One region of the Paenibacillus protaetiae genome, then DNA from elsewhere that is predicted to be linked to it. Evidence: a T-box and tRNA genes for the amino acid it is inferred to sense, from the RefSeq annotation. Region 1 holds a T-box; the other holds one or more tRNA genes.
What was found. A T-box is a leader RNA that pairs with one kind of tRNA and senses whether it is charged. The one in region 1 lies ahead of tyrS (tyrosine--tRNA ligase), so its partner is inferred to be a tRNA-Tyr.
Positions count from the first base shown of each region.

Region 2: it encodes a tRNA-Tyr, which carries the amino acid that the T-box ahead of tyrS (tyrosine--tRNA ligase) is inferred to sense. The anticodon was not compared.

Region 1 is NZ_CP035492.1:407,120-417,308, forward strand. Features, by position in the region: gene ET464_RS01660 (extracellular solute-binding protein) at 1-833, opposite strand, end outside; gene ET464_RS01665 (carbohydrate ABC transporter permease) at 969-1,847, opposite strand; gene ET464_RS01670 (ABC transporter permease) at 1,866-2,813, opposite strand; gene ET464_RS01675 (sensor histidine kinase) at 2,998-4,722, shown strand; gene ET464_RS01680 (response regulator transcription factor) at 4,769-6,394, shown strand; T-box leader at 6,493-6,718, shown strand; gene tyrS (tyrosine--tRNA ligase) at 6,775-8,034, shown strand; gene ET464_RS01690 (SDR family NAD(P)-dependent oxidoreductase) at 8,149-8,868, opposite strand; gene ET464_RS01695 (winged helix-turn-helix transcriptional regulator) at 8,991-9,332, opposite strand; gene ET464_RS01700 (aldo/keto reductase family protein) at 9,486-10,189, shown strand, end outside.
Region 2 is NZ_CP035492.1:3,029,604-3,039,792, forward strand. Features, by position in the region: gene lgt (prolipoprotein diacylglyceryl transferase) at 1-273, opposite strand, end outside; gene hprK (HPr(Ser) kinase/phosphatase) at 296-1,234, opposite strand; gene ET464_RS13965 (DUF4179 domain-containing protein) at 1,366-2,769, opposite strand; gene ET464_RS13970 (sigma-70 family RNA polymerase sigma factor) at 2,759-3,328, opposite strand; gene ET464_RS13975 (ABC transporter ATP-binding protein) at 3,454-4,575, opposite strand; gene ET464_RS13980 (PucR family transcriptional regulator) at 4,666-5,784, opposite strand; gene ET464_RS13985 (MraY family glycosyltransferase) at 5,856-6,803, opposite strand; gene ssuE (NADPH-dependent FMN reductase) at 6,967-7,518, shown strand; tRNA gene ET464_RS13995 (tRNA-Lys) at 7,767-7,842, opposite strand; tRNA gene ET464_RS14000 (tRNA-Tyr) at 7,856-7,940, opposite strand; tRNA gene ET464_RS14005 (tRNA-Phe) at 7,981-8,056, opposite strand; tRNA gene ET464_RS14010 (tRNA-Asp) at 8,101-8,177, opposite strand; tRNA gene ET464_RS14015 (tRNA-Val) at 8,187-8,262, opposite strand; tRNA gene ET464_RS14020 (tRNA-Met) at 8,273-8,349, opposite strand; rRNA gene ET464_RS14025 (23S ribosomal RNA) at 8,507-10,189, opposite strand, start outside.

The DNA.
Region 1 (10,189 bases):
GTGCCGTAAGCGCCAAACAGCCAGCTGACGTCGGACATCCAGTTCAGGAAGGTTGTTTTGAAACCGAGCGCAAGACCAAACGTATCCTTTTTGCCGTCACCGTCCGGATCCTGGTTCGTGAAGGCATCCATAATTTTCTCGAAATCGTCTACTGTTTTTGGAGCTTGCAGGCCAAGCTTATCCATCCAGTCTTGGCGCAGCCACAATACCATATCGTCGTTATACGCATAGTCCATGACAGGAAGCGCCATCTTTTGGCCGTCGCGGGTAACCGGCAGCCATGTGTCCGGGTTCAGGCCAACGGCTTGTTTGTACTCATCGTCGGCATATTTGTCGAACAAATCGTTAACCGACATAAACTGGCCGGAATCGATCAGCATGTTAACCGTTTCCATATCGCCGCGGTAAGTGACGACGTCCGGCATTTTTTCGCCGGAGGAGAGCATCAGGCGCAGCTTTGTTTTGTAAGCATCGTTGGTATCCGTTACAACCCAGTCATATTTCACATCAATGCCAAGGTTATCCTTCATGTACTTTTGCAAAACGTTGTTTTCCATCGTTTCGCCTTCTTTGAAGAAGTAGTTCGTACCGATGCCTTTTACCGTCGTCAGCGTGATCGGCTCAACATATTTTTTGCCGTCCCAGCCTGTTTCGTCAACGCCGCTTGCCGCATTCGACGGAGCGGGTGTCGCTGTTGCCGCATTACCGGAATTTGAAGGCTTCTCGCTCGAGTTAGCCGGCTTGTTGTTGTTATTGGACGAACAGGCTGCAAGCGAAAGCGCCAGCACTGCTGTCATGGAAACAAGCCCAACCTGTTTCATGGATTTACGCATTTTTTTCCCCCCGTAAAAATTAATTATGGAATGAGAGCGCTTTAATTACTCTCAAGTATTACTATAAATGTGGTTATAACGCTTATAAATACCATATTTTTGTGTGTAATGCCATTTTATTATCCTTTTATTCTATTACTCTTTCACAGCGCCAAGCACGATCCCTTTGACGAAAAAGCGCTGGAGAAACGGATAAACAAGCAGTACCGGCAGCATGCCGATAAAAATTTGCGCAGCCTTGACGGTACGCTGCGAAATGTTTTTCAGCTCATTGACATCCGGATTCAGCTTGCTGAAGTCCTGCTGTACGATAACCGTTTGCAGGAATGTCGCAAGCGGATAGTTGCGATAGTCGTTAATATACAGCAAGGCGTCAAACCAGGCATTCCAGTTGCCGACGATGGTGAACAGCGTCATGGTGGCAAGCGCAGGCATGGCAAGCGGCAAATAGACGCGGAACAGAATCGAGAAATGGCCGGCCCCGTCTATAAAAGCGGCTTCCTCCAGCTCTTTAGGCGTGGCGCGGAAAAAGTTCATCAGCAAAATCATATTAAATACGGCGACCGCGCCAGGCAGTACAAGCGACCAGATCGTATTCATCAAATGCAGATTGCGGATGACGATATAAAGCGGAATGATGCCGCCGCTGAACCACATCGTGAATACGAAATACCAGGCGTAAAAGTTCCGGCTCTTAAAGACGCGCTGATCCTTCGACAAAGCATATCCGCCTAATACGATAACCGCAAGCGTGATGGAAGCGCCAAGCGCGGTCCGGCCGATCGAAATCCAAAACGCCCGCAGGAAGTTTGGATTGTTCATCGTCTTCGTATAGGAATCCGTGTTCCAGTCAACGGGCCATAAGCCGACCAGATGGGCGTTGGCGGGAGCGCTGGCGCTGAAGCTGATCGCCAATATATGAATGATAGGAATAATGCACAGAAGCCCTGCGGCAAGCAGAATCAAATAATTGAAGGCTGTAAAGATGCGGTAGCCGGTTGTTTTATGGTACATGTTCGCAGGTACCCCTTTCTAAAAGATTTTGTAGTCCGCTACTTTATAAGCAATCCGATAACCTACAACGATAAGCACAAAGCCGATAATGGATTTGAATATGCCTACCGCCGTCGCGAGGCTGTACTGGCCGTTCAAAATACCGGTCCGGTAAACGAACGTATCGATAATATCGCCTTTATCGTAAACCAGCGGATTGTACAGGTTGAAGATTTGATCGAAACCTGCGTTCAAAATATTGCCCAGTGCGAGTGTGCCTACAACGACGACTATCGGCATCAGCGACGGGATCGTAACATGTTTGGTTTGCTTCCAGCGGGAAGCGCCGTCCACTTCGGCAGCCTCATACAAAGCAGGATTGATGCCGGCCAGAGCGGCGAGGTATACGATGGTGCCGTAGCCGAACTGCTGCCAAATGTCGGATAAAATAACCGTAAACCGGAACCAGTTGCCGTCCCCGAGGAACAGGATCGGTTCGTTAAGCCCAAACCAATTATGCAGGAGTGTGTTAATAATCCCATCGGAAGCAAGCATATCGTTCAGAATGCCGCCCAAAAATACCCATGAAATAAAGTAAGGAAGATAGACCAATGTTTGAACCGTCCGTTTAAACGGGTTAACCCGCACCTCGTTCAGCAGCAACGCGAACGCAAACGGCACGATAATGTTAAATATAATTTTCAAAGCGGCTATAAAAGCAGTGTTGAAAATGACCTGTTTAATGTCCGGGTATTGGAACATGTACTTGAAATGTTCCAGTCCGACCCATTTGGAATGAAATAGCCCGTCGTACGGTTTGTAGTCCTGGAACGCAATAACGAGCCCGCCGAGCGGCAAGTATACAAATACAAATTGTATAAGCACTGCCGGGAGCAGCATCAGATGAAGCGGCCATGTCCTCTTCATGCCTTTTGCTTTCGTCTTGTGTTCCAAGCTGGTTTGCCCTAAGGCGTCGTTGCTAGGCATTGCCTTTGTTGTTGTCGCCATCCCCATTGTCCTTTCCGCCTATTCTTTTTGTCGATTGACAGTCTTGCATCATGATGTATATTTAGTATATCAATAGGGGAATTAGGGCGTCTGCACCAATCATTTTAGAACGATACCCGATTATTTGTTTTCATCATCAAGTTGATAGGAGAACCGGACGGTTATGTCGCTGCGAATGAATACGTTTACAAAGATTGTAGGCATTATCGTTTTGCTGCTCATTCCGATCATTATGCTCTACTGGTATTCCAACAAGACGAGTATGGATGTTGTCATGAACGAGGTTGAAATATCGATGCATAAAGATTTGTCCTACTTCGCGGCCAAAACGGATGAAACCGCAGTGCAGCTGGCCAGAAGCGGACTGACGATAACGGAAGATATTAATGTGCGGAACCTGGAGTTCATTGAAATTGCCACACTCTATGAGCAGACGGAAGAGAAGCTTCGAATCAGCGACAAGCTGAGGCTGATCAACGCTTCCTCGGAATGGGACCCGGCTTTTAGCGTTTACGCGCCTGCCACCGATACGTTTGTTTCTACGAATCCGTCCCTGGAATATGATCCGGATCTGGTAGCGAAAAACTATTCGAAAGTTTGGAAGTATACCGAATATGTACCCTCCTACTACCAGAACCATCCCCGATTTGTCCGATACATAAGCGAACCGTACGATAGCGGCTCGAGCAACGCCGGCCTTGTAGTGGAAGTAAGCTTTGCCGCCGATGAGCTGGTGAAAGCGCTTGGGAGGTTCAAACAAGGCGGCAAAGGCGATGCTTTTTTTGTTTCGCCTGGCGGCCAGCGGCTGGCTGTCCATGGTTCGGATGAAAGCTTGCAGGGAGCGCTTCTTGCAAAGGTGGACTTGCATGCGTTATCGCAACAGGAATATACCCGCATCAAGCTGAACGGCGTCGAGTATACGGCGAGCAGCGTGTATATGCCGGAGCTTGGCTGGTATTTGTTTGATTATTTGCCGATTCAGGATGTCGTCAAGCCGATTACTTCGAACAGCAATTTATTTTACAGCTCGATTGTGTTTTTGTTGTTTGGCAGCATGATTGCGGCCTATGTGCTGTACACCAATGTGCAGGTGCCGATACGGGAGCTGATTCGCGGCGTTAAAAAGCTGAAAAAAGGCGAGTATTCCAAACTGAAAGTGTTCCATCCCAATAACGAATTCCACTTTCTGCTTGTCAGCTTTAACGATATGGCGGAGCAGATTGAACAGCTGATCCAAAATGTATATTTGGAACAAATCCGTTCAAGGGACGCCAACTTGAAGCAGCTGCAGTCGCAAATCAACCCGCATTTTTTGTATAACTGCTTTTCGCTGATCCGCAGCTTGACCAGGCTTGGCGAGAAGGAGTCCGTGATGGATCTCGCTCTTCATCTAAGCCGCTATTACCGCTATACAACCCGTTCGGAGCGGCAGCTTGCCTATGTGAAGGAAGAAGTGGACCTGGTCCAAAGCTATTTGGCGATACAAGCCATGAACGTACAGGATATGAGTTACACCGTTTCGATTCCGGAAGCGATGCAGGAGCTTGAAATCCCGAGGCTTATTTTGCAGCCGATCGTTGAAAATGCGGTGCTGCACGGCTTGGAGCCGCTTGGCGGGGGGGAAGTTCATATTGTCGGCACGCAAAATGACCGCTACAACATCATTACAGTCCGCGATAATGGCATTGGCGTGACGGAGGAGCAGCTGGCCCAGCTGGAGCTGCAAATGTCGATGCCGCCTACGGAGGACAAAGGGTGCGCGCTTTGGAATACGCGCAAGCGCATGCTGCTGCAGTATGGCCAGGAAGCAGGACTGAGGCTGTACCGGATGGAGGAAGGCGGACTGGCGGCCGAGCTGTATTGGCCGAATGAAAGCAGCGGGGAATGAAGGGAATGAACCATTTACATCAACGTTAGGATGAGGAGGATTGCGAATGCGCCAGCTTCTGATTGTGGACGACCAGTCGGTTTTGGTAGACGATTTGGCGGATATGCTGCCTTGGGAGGAAGCCGGTATTGATGTCGTGCATAAAGCCCATTCCGGCAAAGAAGCAATTGAGCTGATGAACGAGCATACGATTGATGTGGTCATTACGGATATTCGGATGCCCGGCATGACAGGGCTTGAGCTTATTCAGGAAATTAAACGAAACTGGAAATATACCAAATGTATATTATTATCCGGTTATTCGGATTTTGAATATACGAAGCAGGCGCTGCAGCTCAGATCCAGCGATTATTTGCTGAAGCCGGCCTCGGATGAAGAACTGCTGACCGCTGTCCGCCGGGCTATTGTTGAGCTTGAACGGGAATGGCAGGACATCAGCTCGCTGCAGCGGGCGATGTATTCGCTGCGGGAGCAGCTGCCGAAGCTGCGGGAGTATTTGCTGCTCGACTTGCTAAGCGGCAAACAGCCGCTTACTTCCCCAAGCTTGGCGAAAAAGCTGGACACGTACGCCGTTCCGTTCAAGGAAGGCGACCCGTTCCACGTCATGCTGCTGCGCCTGGACGATATGGAGAAAATATACGAAGACGGCGAAAGCGAGGCGTTAATCGATTACGCGATCGCCAATATGGCGGAGGAAGTGTTTGGCGACCGTGCGGATATATGGCATTGCAAGGACCCGCATGGTTTTGTTGTCTGTTTGCTGAAGGCGCGTGCATCGGCCGAACCTATGGACGAGCTGGATCAATGGATTGAACGGAACGCCTTTCATTTGCAGCATGCGGTCAAAACATATTTGAAAGCAGGCATCTCTATCTTAACGAGCAAGCAGGGCATTTTTCCGGCGGATGCAGGACCGCTGTACCATGCGTCGATTACGAACTTCCGCCAATTTATTGGTGCGGAGAAGGAATTGTTCGTATCGCTTGCGAAAGAGCGGACTCACGGAACGCCTCAAGTGCTCGGCGAACTGTACCGTCAGCCGTCCGTGCTGCAGCTGATGGAGCTTGGCCAGTGGGATGCGCTGAACGAGAAGCTGGAGACAATTTTTCGCGAAATTGAGGAGCAGTGGCGCGGCTCCCAGGAGCATGTGCTGGAAGTGTATTTTTCGATCGCCGCTTCCCTCGCTGCCCTTGCGCATAAAAATAAAAAATGGCTGTTCGAAATGCTGGGCGGCGATTTCCATGCCTTCGCGAATGAAAGGCCGATTACATCGGCCGAGCAGCTGCGGGAATGGACCGCCCGGACGATTGCCAGCTACCGGAACTCCATTCATATCGAAGATCAGGACTCCCGCTCGGGCATTATCCGGAAAGTGCAGGAATATATCCATAACCATTTGGAACAGGCATCGCTTCATTCGATCTCGTCTCATGTCTACTTGAACCCGTCCTACTTGTCGAAAATTTACAAGACGGAGACGGGCGAAGGGATAAGCGAATATTTGCTTCGGGCCAGGATGGAGAAATCGGCGGAGCTGCTTGCGCGGACCGATGAAAAAATATACGAAATCTCGGTTATGCTCGGCTACCAGAAGCCAAGTTATTTCATTCAGCTGTTCAAAAAGCATTTTGGCATAACGCCTCAGGAATACCGCAACAAAATCTCGTCCTGAAGCGGCTAGGCATGTTCATTGCCGTGCTGCTGTACAGCGGGCGCTTCGCTTATTGACAATGGATGGGCCAGTCGCTATACTGTCTGTAACCTTATAGACGATATACGTTGAAAGAGCCCAGTAGCAGCTTTGTCCCTGTTCCAGAAAGCCGGGGGTTGATGAAACCCGGCACACACAAAGGACTGCGAATTACACTCCGGAGTATCTTGGGTAATGCCAAGCGGTCACGGCGGTCGATATTCCGCCGAAAGTGGCGTTAAACGGCGATAGGCAGGCCGGTTAGCGCAAGCTGGGTGGTAACACGGTTATTCAATCGTCCCTATGTCGACAATGACAAGGGGCGATTTTTTTATTTTAGCGATAAGAAGGGGTTGTATCACGTGAACATTATTGACGAATTGGAATGGCGCGACGCCATCAATCAGCAGACGGATGCGGAGGGTTTGCGCGAGCTGACGAATTCAAAGGCGGTTTCGTTGTACTGCGGCGTTGACCCAACCGGGGACAGCATGCATATCGGCCATTTGATTCCGTTTATTATGCTGAAACGGTTCCAGCTGGCCGGCCATCGCCCTGTTATTCTGATCGGCGGTGCAACCGGCACGATCGGCGATCCGAGCGGACGCCAGACGGAACGTTCGCTGCAAACGCTGGAGCAAATTCAGCAGAACGTGGAGGCGCTGACGGCGCAAATGAAAAAGCTGTTTGTGACCGAAGGCGACAACCAGATTCGCCTGGTGAACAACTACGATTGGACGCATAAAATTAATGTCATCGAGTTTTTGCGCGATTACGGCAAAAACTTCAGCATCAATACGATGCTGGCCAAAGATGTAGTATCCAGCCGGCTGGACAGCGGCATTTCGTTTACGGAGTTTTCGTACCAAATTTTGCAGTCGCTTGATTTCCTTCATCTGTACCGGCATGAAGACGTACAGCTGCAAATCGGCGGCTCCGACCAATGGGGCAATATTACAAGCGGTCTTGACCTGATCCGCAAAAAAGAGGGAGCCGACGCCAAAGCGTTTGGCTTGACCATTCCGCTTATGCTGAAAGCCGACGGTACGAAATTCGGCAAAAGCGCCGGCGGCGCCGTATGGCTCGATCCGGCCAAAACAACGCCGTACGAGTTTTACCAGTTCTGGGCGAACACCGACGACCGCGATGTGGTGAAATATTTGAAATATTTCACATTCCTGACGAAGGAAGAAATCGAAGCGCTGGCGGAGAAGGTGCAGACCGAGCCGCATAAACGCGAAGCGCAAAAGGCGCTCGCCGAAGAAATGACCCGGTTCGTGCATGGCGAAGAGATGCTGGAGCAGGCGAAGCGGATTACAGCGGCTTTGTTCAGCGGGGATATCCGTTCGCTTACGGCGGATGAAATCGAGCAGGGCTTCAAGGAAATGCCGACTTACGAATCGTCCAGCGAAACGAAAAACATCGTGGATTGGCTTGTGGAGCTGGGCATTGAGCCGTCCAAGCGGCAGGCACGTGAAGATATTACGAACGGCGCGATTTCGCTGAACGGCGAACGCGTCAGCGACGTAGCGTTTGAGGTGGCAGCGGAGCTCGCGATCGGCGGCCGGTTTATCATTGTGCGCAAAGGGAAAAAGAGCTACAGCCTCGTCAAATTGGCTTAGGGGTTTGGTTTAACGCCAAAGCTTTCCAATCCAGCAACAAAAGGCGCCATAGGGTTCTGCCCCTTTGGCGCCTTTTGTTTTGTCTATTGGATTAAAGCTCTGCAAGCAGCTGGATTACCAGGCGAGCCGGCGGCCCGAATAGTCGATAAAAGCGGGGCGGTCCCCGGCGTAAACATGATGGGTAGCAATAAGGGCGGTTATATACGCTGCCGCTTGTTCAGGCGTCAGCGTGCCGCTGGTGTCCAGCTTGCCTTGCATGTAGGTTTGCACATGCCCCGGATGAACGACCATAACTTGGCCGCCGCGGCTTCTCAGCTCGTTATGGACGATAGCGGAATGCATATTGACCGCCGCTTTGGACATGCAGTAGGCAAACCAGCTTTCGCGCCAGCAATTCTCAATGCTGCCGGCTTCGGATGAAATATTGACGACAAGCTTTTGCTCGCTTTTCAATAACATCGGCATAACGGCGTTGGTGACCCGGAGTGACCCTAATGAATTGACGTTGAATACTTGCTTCATTTCTTCATAATTGAGCTCGTCTGTTATTTTGGCGTGAATATCGCCTAATATTGCCGCATTGTTGATAAGCAAATCCAGCTTGTCTGATTGCGCTTTCAAAAAACGAGCAGCTTCGGCAGCGCTTTCATCCGAAGATACGTCCAGCTCTACCAGCTGCAGACTGCCCGGATATTGCTTGCCCAACTTCTCCAAACCTTGATCGGAGGCGTTAAACCGTCCGGCAAACACATCGTAATTTTGCTCCAGCAGCGCTTCCGCCAGAGCAAGTCCCAATCCGCGATCCGCTCCCGTAATCAATGCTGATTTTCGCAACACGGCATTTCTCCTTTTGTTGGATTCATATTTCCAATTTTATTGTAACTGAATCCAATCGGAAGGGACATAGCCCGGCGGAATGCTTTTATAGTAAAATGTCTGTTTTTTTATACGCCGGTTTACGTCCAGCGGGCCGCCCACAGCTTCATTTCATGGCAAATGACGTGTAAATCCTGACCTTTCGGCGTCAATGTGTATTCAACGGTTACCGGTACGGTCGGGAACACTTTCCGTTCCAGCACGCCTTGCTCTTCCAAATGGCGCAGCGTACTCGTTAACGCGCGCGGGCTGACATTCGGAATCCGGCGCTGCAGCTCGCCAAAACGCAAGGTGCCGTTAAACAGCTCGCGGATGACGAGGAATGCCCATTTGCCGCCAAGCACGTCCAGCGTTTTTTCGATATTGCATTCAATATGTACGGGCGATTTGGGAATGTAGCTGCTTGCTTTGGATGATTTCAATCGGCTCTCCTCCTTCTATATATCTTACTATATTATAGTATAGTAGCTTTCGCCATTATACTAAAGTGAAAAACTTTTCACTTCTTTAAAACTTATACGAATTTCTATACTATGAAAAAGGAACAAGAATAATGAACCAGGGAGGAATTTACGATGAAATACCGGAGACTTGGAGCAAGCGGAATTAAGGTTAGTGAAATCAGCTTGGGCAGCTGGCTTACATATGGCGGATATGTTGAACGTGAAAATGCTGTAAACGCAATCAAAACAGCTTACGACTTGGGCATTAACTTTTTTGATACGGCTAACGTTTATGAAAAAGGGGCTGCAGAGGAGCTGGTCGGCAAAACGCTGAAAGCGTATCCTCGCGAATCGTACGTGCTCGCTACCAAGGCTTTCTGGCCAATGGGCGACGGCCCGAACGACCGCGGCTTGTCCCGCAAACATATTATAGAGCAGGCGAACGCCAGCTTGAAACGGCTTGGCCATGACTATGTGGACATTTTCTACTGCCACCGTTATGACAAAGAAACCCGCCTCGAAGAAACGCTGCGCGCGATTGACGATCTTGTGCGCCAAGGCAAAGTGCTGTACGTCGGCGTAAGCGAATGGCAGGCATCGCAAATTGCCGAAGGGCTTGGCGTAGCCGACCGTTATTTGCTTGACCGCATCGTGGTGAATCAGCCGATCTACAATATGTTCGAGCGTTATATTGAAAAAGAAGTGATGCCGCTCAGCGAACGCAACGGGATTGGACAGGTTGTATTCTCGCCGCTGGCGCAAGGTCTCTTGACCGGCAAATATTCGTCGGTGAACGATATTCCGCAGGACAGCCGCGCAGCGAAGCTGGACTGGAT
Region 2 (10,189 bases), 1.6 Mb from region 1:
GCCTTCCCATATTTTAAAAATATCAAGCGGACGGTCTTTATAGTCATTCCACATAAAACCTACATAATACAGCCGTGCGCCAATAATCGCGGAAGGGACTCCAAGCAGCAGCAAATCCATAAAGAAATCCGGATTGATTTTGAACCGTTTGCCCTCTTGTACCGCAAGCAGCAGGCCGACCAGGGCGGCCGTTCCTAAAATAATGCCGTACCACCGTACTTCCAGGGAACCTAACGAGAAGGCTACCGGATTAATGAGAAGTGGCAAATTCATGTTCTGCATTCTCCTTTATTTATCAATCGTAATCGTCAATATCGTCCGCGATCGTTTCCGTCAGCTTATTCGTGAACTGCAATGCGGCATTGTAGCCCATTCGCTTCAGACGGAAATTCATCGCGCCAACCTCAATGATAACCGCAAGGTTTCGTCCGGGACGAACCGGTACGGTAAGCAGCGGAATATCGGTATCGATAATGCGCGTCGTTTCTTCATCCAGCCCGAGGCGGTCGTATTGCTTGTCTTGCTGCCAGTTTTCCAGCTTCACGACAAGAGTAATCCGTTTCTGGTTGCGAATCGCCCCTGCACCGAACAAAGTCATCGCATTAATGATGCCGAGACCGCGGATTTCCAGCAGGTGGCGGATAAGCTCGGGAGCGCTGCCGTACAGCTGGCCGTCGGACGTTTGGCGGATTTCGACCGCATCGTCCGCCACAAGGCGATGGCCGCGTTTGACCAGCTCAAGTGCTGTTTCGCTTTTACCGATGCCGCTGCCTCCCGTAATCAGGATGCCGGAGCCGTATACATCGACCAGCACGCCATGAATAGTAGCCGTTGGAGCCAGCTTTTTCTCCAGGAAATCTGTCAGCCGGCTTTGCAAAATCGTCGTTGCCGCTTGGCTGCGCAATACCGGAATTTGCCGCTGGCTGGAGTATTCGATTAACTCCGCAGGAGGCTCCAAGCCTCTCGTAATAATAATGCAAGGCGTCTCGTCATGGCATAGCCGCTCCAGACGGAACTTGCGCTCCTCACTTGTTAAAGTGGAAATAAAAGAAATTTCAGTTTTTCCCAGCAGCTGAACGCGTTCAATCGGGTGATAATCGAAGTAGCCAGCCATTTCAAGTCCGGGACGGTACAAATCATCTACAGATATAGCACGTTTCAAGCCGTCTTCACCGGACAAGATTTCCAGCTGGAATTGGTGGACAAGCTCGGATACCTTTACTTTTTTAGCCACACCCAGACCTCCTTTACGCTGTATGCTTGCTAAGCCGAGCGTGCGAGCATTCATTTTTTCCAATGCTTTCATCGTAAATGAAAAAGACGCCAAACGCAACGTTTCTGCCATTGCGGGCGTCTCTTTCCTGTTTATTTTATCGGAAGCTCCACATTTTGCAGCACATAACCCGGGTACTGATAAACATCAAACGTAAGCGGCTGCTTATAGTCCTCCTTGGGAATCGTGTAATATACGCGGGTTTCCCCACTGCCGGCACTCTGCCTCCATACGGAATGAACCCCTTTAGGCTGTATCATCGAATATCTGCGACCCGCTCCGTCATAAAATGGCACTTGATCCTGAAACATCGTAAATCCGTAATGAAGCTCAGGCCCCATTAGATCGCTGATCAGAAAGGTGAGCTCGATCCCTTCGTTCGTTGGCACAGCCAATTCCAGCCTCATCCGCTTGTCAGGTGCCGCCAGCGTTTCAAGTGTATCCGTATTCACGGTTAACTTTTGATTTTTATCGGATAATAGTAGCCCGTCTGTCTCAAAGGTCAGATGCTTCGCTTTCGTAAAAAAGCTGCTTTGGAACTGCATTGAAAACTGTTCATCGCCGGCTGTGCCAAAGCCGTTTGTAAATGGCATCATGCGGCCTTTTTCGTCAACTATACGGGCATCAATAAAGGAATTCGGCTGCTTGCTGTTTGCCGGATCATTATGAAATACAAGCGTCGTGCGCAGCGGTGTAATAACCGCTTTTTCAATCTCGAACCGCTGGCCGGCTATTTCAAAAAACCGATGAAGCATAACGGTTTCCTCCAAATGGTCAAACCGCTCATGGTCAATTGGAAAATCCGCCTCCAGCCATTGACCCATCACTTTAACACGAAACCGGATTTGATCGGGAACCGGCTTCCCCGTTTCCATCATCACGTCTATTGTTTTATATTGAGTAAGTTCTGTTGAACCAGTCGTATCACCATAAACATCCGATGCTATCATACCCTGAATCTCCTCGTTATCACCATCCAGCAGCTGAAAGTCCTCTACGGATGGAAGCTTATCAGATGTCACTCCTGCCACAGAATATAAAAGTACAAACCGCTGATTGTCCGCAATCACACCGTGAACAGTCAGGGTGTATCCGCCTTTATGGTCGCTGACATTAACCGACTGGACAAAGTCCTCGTCAATAGCCTGCTTCAGCGAGTTATCACTGGCCAACAGCTGGACAAAGCTTTTTAACCCGGGAATTTCACGAAGCGCCGCTGCAAATGCCGGAGATACGTGAACAGCTGTTGCAAACAGGACAAAAGCGCATATGGCCGCGGCAATCGGCAGCAATGCTTTACTCCGATGAATGGAACGATTCATGCTCTGGCCTTGTTTCATCCCTGCAACAATGGCATGATCCAGCTTATTGTCATCCAAGCTGTTGATTGCCAGCTCCATGCACTGTTTATCTATAAGTTGTTGTTCATCTATCTCATCGCCCTGCACCGTATATTCGTCCTTATGCTCCCCGCCGTTTAGGCCGTTATGTTTCAAGTCTGTTCACCTCCGCAACCATCTCCGGATTCGTTGCCGCCATTTGTTTCCTCATTCTTTTTAACGCTTTATGAAGCCAGGTTTTAATGGAACCTTCCGGCTTGCCCATTAAGGCGGCTATTTCAGTCAGCGTCATATCCCGGTAATATTTCAGCGTAACGACCATTCTTTGCTCCGGCGGCAATTGCTGCAGCATCATGGTCATATCAAGCCGTTCTGTCGAATGCTGCTGCATCCTATCTTCCGCTTCAGCAGACTTGTCATAAAATGAATTCGGCCATTCGACAATCATTTCACGTTTTCGTTTGCGTTTCTCATCTATACATACACGGATCAGGATGCGCATCATCCATGTTGAAAATAATTTCGGGTCGCGCAGCGATTTGCGTTTCAGCCATACACGGCATACCGTCTCCTGTATCGCTTCCAGCGCATCGCTTTCGCTTCTCATATACGAATAAGCAATCGCATACATTTGGCGTTTATCGACTTGTATCCGTTTCAGCAGCGCATCCTCATCGCCGCGCAAAGCCGCTTCGGCCAATTGGTCCCGTTCCATGCTTCACCTCCCGCCTTTTCACAATATTAGACGCACGAAACGCGAAAACGGTTTTTGCTGTTAAGCAAAATAAAAAACCGCACTCAGCCATCAAATGGCCAAGTGCGGTTTGCAATCGAAGTGGATTAAACTTCGAATACGTTTTGTTCGGATTCTTTGTCGAAGATGTGTGCTTTGTTCATGTCCAGTGCAAGCTTAACGTTTGCACCGTCACGAAGCGTCGAGCGGCCGTCAACACGAGCGATAACTGTGTCAGTGCCGATACCGTTCAGGTACAGGTACATTTCATGACCAAGGTTTTCCGCTACTTCTACGTGAGCGTTCACGATTGTGTTAGGCGATGCTTCCATGAATACCGGCTCTTCATGAAGATCTTCCGGGCGAATGCCGAGAATAACTTCTTTGCCGATGTAACCTTTGGAGCGAAGCGTAGCTGCGCGGCCTTCAGGTACAACGACGTCGATGCCGGATGCTTTAAAGCGGAGCGTACCGCCGGACTCTGTCAGCGAACCAGTGATGAAGTTCATCGAAGGAGCGCCAATAAAGCCTGCTACGAAAATGTTGATTGGGTGGTTGTACAGTTGTTCCGGCGTATCCACTTGTTGAATAAAGCCGTCTTTCATAACAACGATACGGTCGCCCATCGTCATAGCTTCGATCTGGTCATGTGTTACATAGATCGTTGTTGTTTCAAGGCGTTTTGTCAGTTTGCTGATTTCCGCGCGCATTTGACCGCGAAGTTTAGCATCCAAGTTGGAAAGAGGTTCGTCCATCAAGAATACTTGCGGTTCACGGACGATAGCGCGGCCCAAGGCAACGCGTTGGCGTTGACCACCGGACAGAGCTTTCGGTTTGCGGTCCAGCAAATGTTCGATATCAAGAATTTTAGCGGCTTCACGAACGCGTTTGTCGATGTCCGCTTTTTTGAATTTGCGAAGTTTAAGACCAAAAGCCATGTTTTGGTATACGTTCATGTGCGGATACAACGCGTAGGATTGGAATACCATCGCGATGTCGCGGTCTTTAGGAGCTACGTCGTTCACAAGACGGTCGCCGATAAACAATTTACCTTCCGAAATTTCTTCAAGACCTGCAATCATACGAAGCGTGGTCGATTTACCGCAACCGGATGGACCAACCAATACGAGAAATTCCTTATCCTTGATATCAAGGTTAACGTCAGTTACCGAAGCTTTGTCGGAACCTGGGTATTTTTTGAAGATATGTTCTAAGCGTACGCCTGCCATGTGAATGCTCCCCCTATACGAGTTATTTCGTTATGTACCTATATTAGCCCACATGTAAGCGTTTGACTATGCACAAACCTTACAAAAAAATTATATGCTTTTCGTCACTTTGTACAATAGTAATATAATTTTGACAAGTACGGCATCCCGGAACAGCCTTACATCCAGGCCTGTCTCGTTTTTCAGCTTATCCAGCCGGTAGAGCAGCGTATTGCGGTGAATATACAGCTTTTTTGCTGTCTCGCTCACATTGCAGTCGAGGGCAAAAAAAGTTTCCAGCGTCGTCAGCATCTCAGCTTCCAGAAACAAGTCCGTCCGTTTTAGCGCCTGCTCCAAAAAACGAACGCGCATATTTTCCGGAATGCTGTTTAAAATCCGCTCCAGATTCAGCATCCACGGAAGGTGGATATTAGACCCGACTTGAAATTTGCGGCCCAAGTTAATCGTTTCACGGAGCAGAATGGCCGTTTCAACCATGCCTTTGGCCGGGACAACGGGATAAGACACAGCAAGGTGGCAATCGCCGATCCATTCGCTGGTCAGCATGTCATGCAGACCGGAGCAGATCGAAGCCAGCGTATCCTCCACCGTCTCCTCCATTTCTTCCTTCAGCTCCGAGTCGGCGTCCTTGAGCAGCGAGGAAGGGCCCCAAATAAGCCATTCGCACGTATCCATCGGGATAAGCAAAATATCTTCGCCAAGGAAAGAAGTGAGCAGCTTCTCCAATTCCGCAAAAGAGGTTTGTTTCGTATTCGAATATTCGGTTATAAGCAAGAATGGGATCATTTCCGCAAAGAGCCTTCCGCCGTTGGTCAAATGGTCGGGAAGCGAAAAAACCGGCTCTTCCGCACGCAGCTGCGCAAGCAGCCATTCGCTGATTTTAAGCGCAGCGGACTCCGTCTCCGATACGGATTTCTTTTTCGACACTTTGCTGGCGTACAAGCGGATCGTCCAGCTGATCAATTCCTTTTCCGTTTCGTTCAAATCAGCTTGCTGCACTTCCAGTGCATCAATCACATCCGGATGGACTTGAACGACAAACCGGATCGTTTCATCCCGTTCTAGCCGTTGTCCTTCCGCGGGAGCCGAGTATTGCGCACTCGCTTCAATAGACAGGTCGTTCCATACCGCCAGCGGAAAAGTGACAATACGAATAGGACGGTTTAAAATGCTCTGCAGCGGCTGCAGCCACTCTGTCGTGCTGGTCATAACCATGCTCCTATCTCCCGCTCTCAACCACCGAGCGTTTTTCGTCATTGTACCATAGAGCGGGGAGAAGTTCAGCCTGTTGTAAGCAGCAGCAAAATCGACAGCAGTGAAAACAAGGCCGCAATTAAATAAAGAAACGATACTGTCTGCACCTGATTAAGCCCCCAGCGCATTAACGTATGATGCGTATGCATTTTATCCGCTACATGCAGCCCTTTGCCGGCGATCAGGCGCCGGATCATCACAATGGCCGTATCCATAATCGGCAGGCCAAGCGCCAGCAGCGGAACAAGCACCGTGACGAAAGTTGCCTTTTTAAACGCGCCGTCAACCGCCACAACCGCTAGCGTATAACCTAAAAAAGTCGCCCCAGCGTCTCCCATAAAAATCCGCGCCGGATAAAAGTTATATGCCAAAAACCCGATGCTTGCTCCTCCAAGGCTTGCCGCTACCAGCGCCGTATCATTTTGCCCCTTCACCAGTGCGGCGATAAGCAGCGTAAAAGCGGCTAATGTACAGACGCCGGATGCAAGTCCGTCCACACCGTCAATAAAGTTGATCATATTGATGAGAGCAAATATCCAGAAGAACGTTGCTATCGCCGAAACCCATTCCGGAAAGCTGATATATATGCCCGAAGCCGGGTTGCGTATACCCATGATTTGAATATCGTAAATTAAAGGGAAAGCCGCCACCGCGGCATAAAAAATGACTCGAGGCCAAACGGGGAAATCGCGTCCTTTGGACTTGAATGCGTCGTCCATTAAACCGATAATAACGAGCACGCCGCCGCCAATCAATATCGTAATGCTAAGCGGCTCCAGGCCAAGAAAACTGACGATGGCGATACAGCAGCTTAAATAAATGGCCGTACCGCCCATAAGCGGAATCGGTTTGCGGTGGATTTTGCGCTTATTGGGCTGGTCTACAAAGCCAAGCTTTAGCGCCAGCGAGCGAAATAACGGCACGAATAATACGGATAATACCAAGCTGCATATTGCCGCCAACCAATAGATCATGATGTACTCGCCCCTTTTGAATTCATGTTCACATTGTTCCCTTTTATCGTTAAAATACAAGAGAAAGAAGCAATAATATCATTTGACGGAATGACAAAATTTGTGTTAGGATCAATTCATAGTTATTTCATCGGATTAGTATAAAAATAGGAGTGTGCAAACCATGTCCAAAGCCGTCATTATTTCCGGCAGTCCAAATGCCAGCTCCCGCCTGAATGGACTTATTCAGTATGTGGAGCAACAGTTGTCCGACTTCAATATTTCGGTTGAACTCATCACAGTAGCTTCATTGCCGCCGGAGGATCTGATCTACACAAATTTCAGCAGTCCTGCCATTGTTGCGGCCAACCAGCTGGTCGCTGAAGCAGATGCCGTCATTATTGCAAGTCCGGTATACAAAGCTTCATATACAGGCGTGCTTAAAACATTTATCGATCTGATCCCGGAAAAAGGATTTGCTGGCAAGGTTATTGCACCGCTGTTTATTGGCGGCTCCAGCGCCCATCTGCTGTCGATGGACTATTCGCTTAAACCGGTGGCTTCCGCACTCGGAGCGCGAATATTCGCTAGCGGCGTATATGCCATTGATAAACAAATTGAACGGACGACTTCGGATGACGGGCAATTTCTGTTTAACGTACAGGAAGAATTAAAAGACCGGCTTCATGCGACAGCCGCCGAAATTGCAGAAGAACTCCGGCTGCGCAGCAAATAAATACGATTTTAACGACTGCTTCTATTCATTATTGTCTCTTCAAACAGCAAAGCAATGGAATAACTGCACTTCCGCATTTATTGATTCAATTATCAAACATAAACGCCGGCCTGCCACAAGTAATTGATTAGGCAGACCGGCGTTTATTTGTTTTCATGAAATCATCGCCGATAAATAAATCGCAATAAAATAAAAAAACCGGATGCTATACAGCAACCGGATTGGTTTACGTATTATGTTGGTAAAAATGGTGAGCCATGAAGGACTCGAACCTTCGACACCCTGATTAAAAGTCAGGTGCTCTACCAACTGAGCTAATGGCTCTCAATAAAATTAATGGTGGAGGGCGATGGATTCGAACCACCGAACTCAGAGAGAGCAGATTTACAGTCTGCCGTGTTTAGCCACTTCACTAGCCCTCCACAATATGCATTTCACGCGCCATTAACGCTTAGAAATGAATGGTGGCTCGGGACGGAATCGAACCGCCGACACGAGGATTTTCAGTCCTCTGCTCTACCGACTGAGCTACCGAGCCATTCTTGAACTATAATTGCGCATTTTTCCCGATTAAAGAAAAAATGGCGGAGCTGACGGGATTCGAACCCGCGGTCTCCTGCGTGACAGGCAGGCATGTTAGGCCTCTACACCACAGCTCCGTATTGTAATGGTGGAGGGTGAGGGGATCGAACCCCCGACCCTCTGCTTGTAAGGCAGATGCTCTCCCAGCTGAGCTAACCCTCCAGGGAATGTATGGTAGCGGCAGAGGGGATCGAACCCCCGACCTCACGGGTATGAACCGTACGCTCTAGCCAGCTGAGCTATGCCGCCACGCTTGTCCCCAATTCGGGGATCATAAATCAGGAAATGGCATCGCCAAATGCCAAGTTCCAAGTTTACCTTAGTCATACACTTGGTATGTTCTACAGTAAATTTGCAACCCTGAAAACTGGATGCGAAAGGTGATGCAATGTACTTTAGCTTGATTTAGGATAAGCCCTCGACCGATTAGTATTCGTCAGCTGCACGCATTGCTGCGCTTCCACCCCGAACCTATCCACCTCGTCGTCTACAAGGGGTCTTACATACTGGGAAATCTCATCTTGAGGGGGCTTCACGCTTAGATGCTTTCAGCGCTTATCCCGTCCGTACATAGCTACCCAGCGGTGCTCCTGGCGGAACAACTGGTACACCAGCGGTACGTCCATCCCGGTCCTCTCGTACTAAGGACAGCTCCTCTCAAATTTCCTACGCCCACGACAGATAGGGACCGAACTGTCTCACGACGTTCTGAACCCAGCTCGCGTACCGCTTTAATGGGCGAACAGCCCAACCCTTGGGACCTACTTCAGCCCCAGGATGCGATGAGCCGACATCGAGGTGCCAAACCTCCCCGTCGATGTGGACTCTTGGGGGAGATAAGCCTGTTATCCCCAGGGTAGCTTTTATCCGTTGAGCGATGGCCCTTCCATGCGGTACCACCGGATCACTAAGCCCGACTTTCGTCCCTGCTCGACTTGTTGGTCTCGCAGTCAAGCTCCCTTATGCCTTTGCACTCTCCGAATGATTTCCAACCATTCTGAGGGAACCTTTGGGCGCCTCCGTTACTTTTTAGGAGGCGACCGCCCCAGTCAAACTGCCCGCCTGACACGGTCCCCCTACCGGATTCACGGTAGCGGGTTAGAACTCCGATACGATCAGGGTGGTATCCCAACGTCGCCTCCACACAAGCTGGCGCTCATGCTTCCCAGGCTCCCACCTATCCTGTACAGATCGTACCAAAGTCCAATATCAAGCTGCAGTAAAGCTCCATGGGGTCTTTCCGTCTTGTCGCGGGTAACCTGCATCTTCACAGGTATTAAAATTTCACCGGATCTCTCGTTGAGACAGCGCCCAAGTCGTTACGCCATTCGTGCGGGTCAGAATTTACCTGACAAGGAATTTCGCTACCTTAGGACCGTTATAGTTACGGCCGCCGTTTACTGGGGCTTCGGTTCACAGCTTCGGGACTACTCCCTAACCGCTCCCCTTAACCTTCCAGCACCGGGCAGGCGTCAGCCCGTATACTTCGCCTTGCGGCTTCGCACAGACCTGTGTTTTTGCTAAACAGTCGCTTGGGCCTTTTCACTGCGGCCCCTCGGGCTATTCACCCTACCGAGGCACCCCTTCTCCCGAAGTTACGGGGTCATTTTGCCGAGTTCCTTAACGAGAGTTACTCCGCGCGCCTTAGCATGCTCTGCTCGCCTACCTGTGTCGGTTTGCGGTACGGGCACCTTCACCTGGCTAGAGGCTTTTCTCGGCAGCCGGAGATCATGACCTTCGGTACTCTAAATTTCCCTCCCCATCACAGCCCAGCCTTTCGATGTGCGGATTTGCCTACACATCAGCCTCACTGCTTGGACGGACTATTCCATCAGTCCGCGTCACTACCCTTCTGCGTCACCCCATTGCTCATAACGGTTTACGGTGGTACAGGAATTTCAACCTGTTGTCCTTCCACTACGCCTTTCGGCCTCGCGTTAGGTCCCGACTTACCCTGAGCGGACGAGCCTTCCTCAGGAAACCTTAGGCTTTCGGCGGACAAGATTCTCACTTGTCTTTTCGTTACTCATACCGGCATTCTCACTTGTATACTGTCCACCAGTCCTTACGGTCTGACTTCAACCTATAT